3 regions of the Enterobacter cloacae complex sp. 394I7 genome follow, and region 1 is predicted to be linked to each of the others. Evidence: predicted binding sites of a transcription regulator. Region 1 holds the regulator's gene; each other region holds the start of a gene.
What was found. The regulator PurR, encoded in region 1, represses purine synthesis genes. The targets are predictions, from matches to a motif close to CANGCAAACGTTTGCNTG.
Positions count from the first base shown of each region.

Region 2: the regulator PurR is predicted to act here: its motif matches at 1,046-1,063, upstream of pyrC (dihydroorotase).
Region 3: the regulator PurR is predicted to act here: its motif matches at 1,078-1,095, upstream of pyrD (quinone-dependent dihydroorotate dehydrogenase).

Region 1 is NZ_JBXWCR010000001.1:892,747-895,015, forward strand. Features, by position in the region: gene punR (DNA-binding transcriptional activator PunR) at 1-432, shown strand, start outside; gene purR (HTH-type transcriptional repressor PurR) at 449-1,474, opposite strand; gene cydH (cytochrome bd-I oxidase subunit CydH) at 1,772-1,861, shown strand; gene AC2FAP_RS04375 (MFS transporter) at 2,025-2,269, shown strand, end outside.
Region 2 is NZ_JBXWCR010000001.1:657,877-660,145, reverse strand. Features, by position in the region: gene mdtH (multidrug efflux MFS transporter MdtH) at 1-315, shown strand, start outside; gene AC2FAP_RS03180 (lipoprotein) at 440-1,000, shown strand; gene pyrC (dihydroorotase) at 1,127-2,173, shown strand; gene dinI (DNA damage-inducible protein I) at 2,248-2,269, shown strand, end outside.
Region 3 is NZ_JBXWCR010000001.1:529,920-532,188, forward strand. Features, by position in the region: gene AC2FAP_RS02500 (sulfonate ABC transporter substrate-binding protein) at 1-373, opposite strand, end outside; gene ssuE (NADPH-dependent FMN reductase) at 366-941, opposite strand; gene pyrD (quinone-dependent dihydroorotate dehydrogenase) at 1,191-2,201, shown strand.

The sequences.
Region 1 (2,269 bases):
CGCGACATGGGCATGCTCAGCTGGAAATGTGTGGTGGCAAGCGATCATCCGCTGGCGGCCATGGACGGGCCGCTCAGCGACGAAACGCTCCGTAACTGGCCCTCGCTGGTGCTGGAAGATACCTCGCGTTCGTTGCCCAAACGCATTACCTGGCTGCTGGATAACCAGCGACGGGTGGTTGCGCCGGACTGGGAATCCTCAGCAACATGCCTCAGCGCAGGGCTGTGCGTTGCCATGGTCCCTGGCCATTTTGCACGGCCCCGAATCGACACCGGTGAATGGGTTGAACTGACGCTGGAAAATCCTTTTCCGGATGCGGCCTGTTGCCTCACCTGGCAACAAAATGATGTGTCGCCCGCAATGGCCTGGCTGCTGGATTACCTGGGAGACAGTGAGACGCTTAACCGGGAATGGCTACGGGAGCCAGTATAACTGGCCCCGTAAAAGATTAACGACGATAGTCGCGGAACGGGCCATCCGCAACGGAACGGCGTTCGATAAGACGCGGGTGAACTTCAATAGACTGAGACTCTTCACGCTTGTTGACGATCCTGTCCATCAGCATATTGAAGGCCGTTTCACCCAGCGAGTCTTTTGGCTGGTGGATGGTGGTCAGCGCCGGGGTAAAGAAGCGCGCGTTGCGCACGTTGTCATACCCGATCACGGAAATGTCCTGCGGCACGCGCAAACCCAGTTCATCGGCGGCACAGAGAGCACCCATCGCCATAATGTCACCGCCACAGAAAACGGCTGTCGGGCGATGCGGCTGGGAGACAATCTGCTGCATTGCGCGGTAACCGGATTCCGGTTCAAAGTCACCCTGCACGATCCAGTTTTCCGGCACGGTAATCAGCGCCTCTTCCATCGCTTTCATAAACCCGGCCAGACGCCCGGCTCCGGTGTTGCGCTCCAGTGGACCCGGGATCACACCAATCTCACGGTGACCGCGTTCAATCAGATAACGGCCTGCCATATAGCCGCCTTCAAACGCGTTATCGATGACGGAGTCGGTGAAGTCTGCACGTGCTTCGCCCCAGTCCATGACCACCATAGGAATATGGCGGTACTCTTCCAGCATGGAAAGCACGGACTCCGGATACTCTGAACACATCACCAGCAGGCCATCCACACGCTTTTGTGCCATCATGGAGAGATAAGCGCGCTGTTTTTCAATGCTGTTCCACGCGTTGCCCAGAATCAGGGTATAGCCTTTCTGGAAGCAGTTTTTCTCGACCGCTTCAATGATCTCGGCAAAATAGGCCGCTTCACTGCTGGTAGCCAGCAAACCAATGGATTTGGTGTGATTAACTTTGAGGCTGCGCGCCACCGCACTCGGTGAATAGTGTAATTCTTTGATTGCCGCCCAGACGGCGTTGCGCGTCTCTTCCGCCACAAAGCGGGTTTTGTTAATTACATGTGATACGGTTGTAGTGGAAACGTTTGCGCGTTTTGCTACGTCTTTAATTGTTGCCATTAAATGTCACTCCAGACCATATCCTAAACTCCTGAAAAACTTGAAGGTAAACGTTTGCCTTCTCTCACCCTTATCACGCAATCTTGAATTGCGGCACGCCGGGAAAACGACACAGGACGTCAGGAGGGGGTCAATGGCCGGTACGCTAATAAATTTAGCGTGGAATTTTGTCCTATCTTGATGAAAAGGGGAAGAGCTAAAGTGGTTATCAGTTTAAATCCAGGAAGATTTTTGAACTAAACTGTGTAAAAATGAGCAGGCTCACTTTTCGTGGGGAGATTAAAAGGAGAAAAATTGATGAGCTACGATCTGAAGTTTTCGCTGGTGACCACCGTTATTGTACTGGCTCTGATTGTTGCGGCGGGTCTGACGGCTGCATTGCATTGATTTACACGGAGGGAGAGCTCTCTCCCTCTCAGTTTTCCTGATTGTTACGCCTGCGGCAAAAATCTTTTGCCAATTTGTTAACTTCTCATTTTTTGTGATTGATGTCATGCTTTCGGCTTCTTTGTTCTGTGTCACGACATGACACGGCATCCGGAGTTGACGCATGAAAATCAATTTTCCCCTGCTTGCCCTGGCGATTGGCGCTTTTGGGATTGGCACCACTGAATTCTCCCCGATGGGGTTACTGCCTGTTATCGCCCGGGGCGTGGATGTTTCTATCCCGGCGGCCGGGATGCTCATCAGCGCCTACGCCATTGGCGTGATGGTGGGGGCACCGCTCATGACGCTTCTGCTTTCACACCGCGCGCGCCGCAATGCGCTGATTTTCCTGATGGCGATATTTACGCT
Region 2 (2,269 bases), 230 kb from region 1:
CAGCTGTTTACGCTGATTTGCACCTTCTATATCGGCTCTATCATCGCCGAGCCGGCTCGTGAGACGCTGAGCGCCTCGCTTGCAGATGCGCGTGCCCGCGGCAGCTATATGGGGTTCAGCCGACTCGGTCTGGCCTTTGGTGGGGCTTTGGGTTACGCCGGCGGCGGCTGGCTGTTTGATGCAGGCAAAGCGCTGAATCAACCGGAACTGCCGTGGATGATGCTCGGCGCGGTGGGCTTTATGACGCTGCTGGCCCTCTGGTGGCAGTTCAGCCAGAAGCGCAGCGCAAGCGGCATGCTCGAACCGGGCGCGTAGCCCTTCCCTCTGGCGGGAGGTCCCTCCCGCCTCACTTCTCAGTTTTTTCTGCTGGTTTCTGCCATTTCACACTGACATACTGACGTAACAGGACAGAAGCGCCGATTTTTCGTTGAGGAACACTATGAAGAAAATTGTCATTGCCGCTGCATTCATTGTCAGCGGTCTGCTGGTGGGCTGTAACCAGCTTACGCAATACACCGTCAGTGAACAGGAAATTAATCAGGCGCTGGAAAAACATAACAACTTTTCAAAAGACATCGGCGTGCCCGGGCTTGCCGATGCGCATATCGTCCTCAGCAACCTGACCAGCCAGATAGGACGTGAAGAGCCAAACAAAGTGACGCTGAACGGGGATGCGAACCTCGATATGACCTCCCTCTTCGGCAACCAGAAAGCCAATATCAAGCTGAAGCTAAAAGCGCTGCCGGTCTTTAACAAAGAGAAAGGGGCTATTTACCTGCAGGAGATGGAAGTCGTCGATGCGGAAGTCACGCCGGACAAGATGAAATCTGTGCTGCAAACCCTGATGCCTTATCTGAATCAGTCGCTGCGTAACTATTTTAATCAGCAGCCAGCCTATGTCTTAAGTGAAGACAAGAGCAAGGGTGAAGCGCTTGCGAAAAAGTATGCTAAAGGGATAGAGGTGAAACCGGGAGAAATCATTATTCCCTTCACTGATTAATCCGTAGGGCGCCGAGGCGCCCTTTTTTTTACGGAAAAGTGTGCAAACGAAAACGTTTCCGCTTATGATTTGTGTCCGGCAAAAACAGCCATCCGAATGACTGATTCCTGACAAGCCGGAGCTTCCATGACTGCACAACCCCAGGTTCTTAAAATCCGCCGCCCTGACGACTGGCATATCCATCTGCGCGATGGCGATATGCTCAAAACCGTCGTGCCTTATACCAGCGAAATTTATGGCCGCGCGATTGTCATGCCTAACCTGGTGCCACCAGTCACCACCGTCGATGCCGCAATGGCGTATCGCCAGCGCATTCTGGATGCCGTCCCGGCGGGCCATGATTTCACCCCGCTGATGACCTGCTACCTGACCGATTCCCTGGATCCAAACGAAGTGGAGCGCGGGTTTAACGAAGGCGTATTCACCGCTGCGAAACTTTACCCGGCCAATGCCACCACCAACTCCAGCCACGGCGTTACCAGCATTGATGCCATCATGCCGGTGCTGGAGCGTATGCAGAAACTGGGTATGCCGCTGCTGGTTCACGGTGAAGTCACGCATGCCGAGATCGACATCTTTGACCGTGAAGCCCGTTTTATCGACTCCGTGATGGAGCCCCTGCGTCAGCGCCTTCCCGCGCTCAAAGTGGTCTTCGAGCACATCACCACCAAAGATGCCGCTGAGTATGTCCGCGACGGTAACGAGCTTATCGCCGCCACCATCACGCCACAGCATTTGATGTTTAACCGTAACCACATGCTGGTTGGCGGTGTACGTCCGCATCTGTACTGCCTGCCGATCCTCAAGCGTAACATTCACCAGCAGGCGCTGCGCGAACTGGTTGCCAGCGGTTTCTCCCGCGCGTTTCTGGGCACGGATTCCGCACCTCATGCGCGTCATCGCAAAGAAGCAAGCTGCGGCTGTGCGGGCTGCTTTAATGCCCCAACCGCTCTCGCCAGCTATGCAACCGTGTTTGAAGAGATGAATGCCCTGCCGCATTTCGAGGCGTTCTGCTCACTCAATGGCCCCCGTTTTTATGGGTTGCCGGTCAATGAGACCTTCATTGAGCTGGAACGTAAAGAGAGCCAGGTTGAGGAAGCCATTCCACTGACCGATGACACGCTGATCCCATTCCTGGCAGGTGAAACCGTTCGCTGGACGGTAAAACGCTAAAAAATCAGTGCCCCTTGTTGTCAAACCGATAATATACCTGTATAAATAAACAGTATATTACACAGGGGGCATTTATGCGTATTGAAGTCACCATAG
Region 3 (2,269 bases), 360 kb from region 1:
CCGTCTTAATGGTGCTCTTTTCAGGGACCAGAATGACCTCAGCCTTCGGCTTGGCCGGCTCAACGCCGACATAAACCAGGTCGGCCCCCGCCGCCTGCGCGAATATTGGCGGAATATCCCCGGTGCTGCCGAGGTCGATGCTTCCGACATTCAGGGCTTCCAGCATTTGCGGGCCAGCAGGGAACTCAATCCAGGAGAATGTGGTCTTCGGGAAGCGTTTTTCCAGAAGCTGATGGCTTTTAGCCAGCACCATACTGACGCTGCCTTTCTGATAGCCGATGCGTAAATGTTCAGGCGCCGTCTCTGCCGCGTGGGCCAGCGAGGTGAGCGCTAACAGCCCGGCCAGTCCGAGACGGGTTAATCTTTTAAACATGGGCGACTCCCTGTGACGGGTTAAACGCCGGGGCGTGGATATCTCTGCGGTGCAGGGCATGCCAGAAGGTTTCCAGGGCGCTGTCGAGACGGGTTTGCAGATTCGGCGTGAAGTGAGGTTTGTGTTGATAATCGATAACCTGCGAGTCGTCGGCAAAGACGCCGTGGAGGATCTCCTGCGCTTTTAGCGCATTGAGTACCGGCTTGAGGGCATAATCCACCGCCAGTAAATGTGCCACCGTGCCGCCCGTTGCCAGTGGCAGAACCACTTTGCCGTCCAGCGCACGTTCAGGCAGCAGATCGAGCAGGGTTTTCAGGGCCCCGGAAAACGAAGCTTTATAGATAGGCGTCGCCACGATTAAGCCATCAGCCCCTTTAAGCTGTTCAGTCAGCGTTTGCAGCGCCGGACTGTCAAAACGGGCGTAGAGCAGATCCTCGGGGTCGAAGTTATGCAGATTCCAGTGGCATACTTCCACATCCAGAGCATTGAGCTTTTCACGGGCATATTCCAGCAGTGCGCTGGAGCGAGAGGGGAATCGTGGACTTCCGGCCAGGGTTATGACGCGCATGCATGCTCCTTATAACTAATTGTTTGCTTTTATCTAACATTCATAACAATTTTCAGGAGTGTGACACTGCCCGGTTATTCCACTAAATGATTTATCTGCAATTAAAATGCGAAAAAGCGCATAAGAACGGGGCTGCGAGGTAAACGATTGCGTCTAACGGTGTTTTTTTTGCCACAGGTCAATTCCCTTTCCGGGCCGGATCGCACATAATCCCCTCCCGGTTTGCACACCGGGAATCCAGGAGAGTTCATGTACTACCCCTTCGTTCGTAAAGCCCTTTTCCAGCTCGACCCTGAGCGCGCTCATGAATTTACATTCCAGCAGTTACGTCGTATTACCGGAACGCCGCTGGCCGCACTGGTGCGTCAAAACGTGCCGGAAAAACCTGTGCAATGCATGGGCCTGACCTTTAAAAATCCGCTGGGTCTCGCGGCGGGTCTGGATAAAAATGGTGAGTGCATTGATGCCCTGGGCGCGATGGGCTTTGGCTCCATCGAAATCGGTACCGTCACGCCGCGTCCGCAGCCAGGTAATGATAAGCCGCGTCTGTTCCGCCTGGTCGAAGCCGAAGGGCTGATCAACCGCATGGGCTTTAATAACCTCGGCGTTGATCACCTTGTTGAGAACGTAAAAAAAGCCCATTTTGATGGTGTATTAGGCATCAATATTGGCAAAAATAAAGACACGCCGGTAGAGCAGGGTAAAGATGACTATCTGATTTGTATGGAAAAAGTCTATGCCTACGCGGGGTATATTGCGGTGAATATTTCCTCACCAAATACCCCGGGTCTGCGCTCTTTACAATATGGCGAAGCACTGGACGATCTTCTGAGTGCCATTAAAAATAAACAAAATGAGCTCCAGGCGATCCACCATAAATATGTTCCGGTTGCGGTTAAGATCGCACCGGATCTTTCTGCTGAAGAATTGATCCAGGTTGCCGACAGTTTAGTTCGCCATAATATTGACGGGGTGATTGCGACCAATACCACACTCGATCGCTCGCTCGTTCAGGGAATGAAAAACTGTGACGAAGCGGGTGGGTTAAGTGGACGTCCGGTACAATTAAAAAGCACAGAAATTATTCGTGCTCTGTCAGCAGAATTAAAAGGACGACTGCCGATTATTGGCGTCGGTGGTATCGACTCCGTGATTGCGGCTCGCGAGAAGATGGCGGCGGGTGCCTCACTGGTGCAAATCTATTCCGGTTTTATTTTTAAAGGACCGCAGCTGATTAAAGAAATCGTTACTCATATCTAATCTTTTCTCTTTATCAGACAACCAGGGCTTTATTTCCAGCCCTGGTTGTTTTATATTCCGTCATTGTT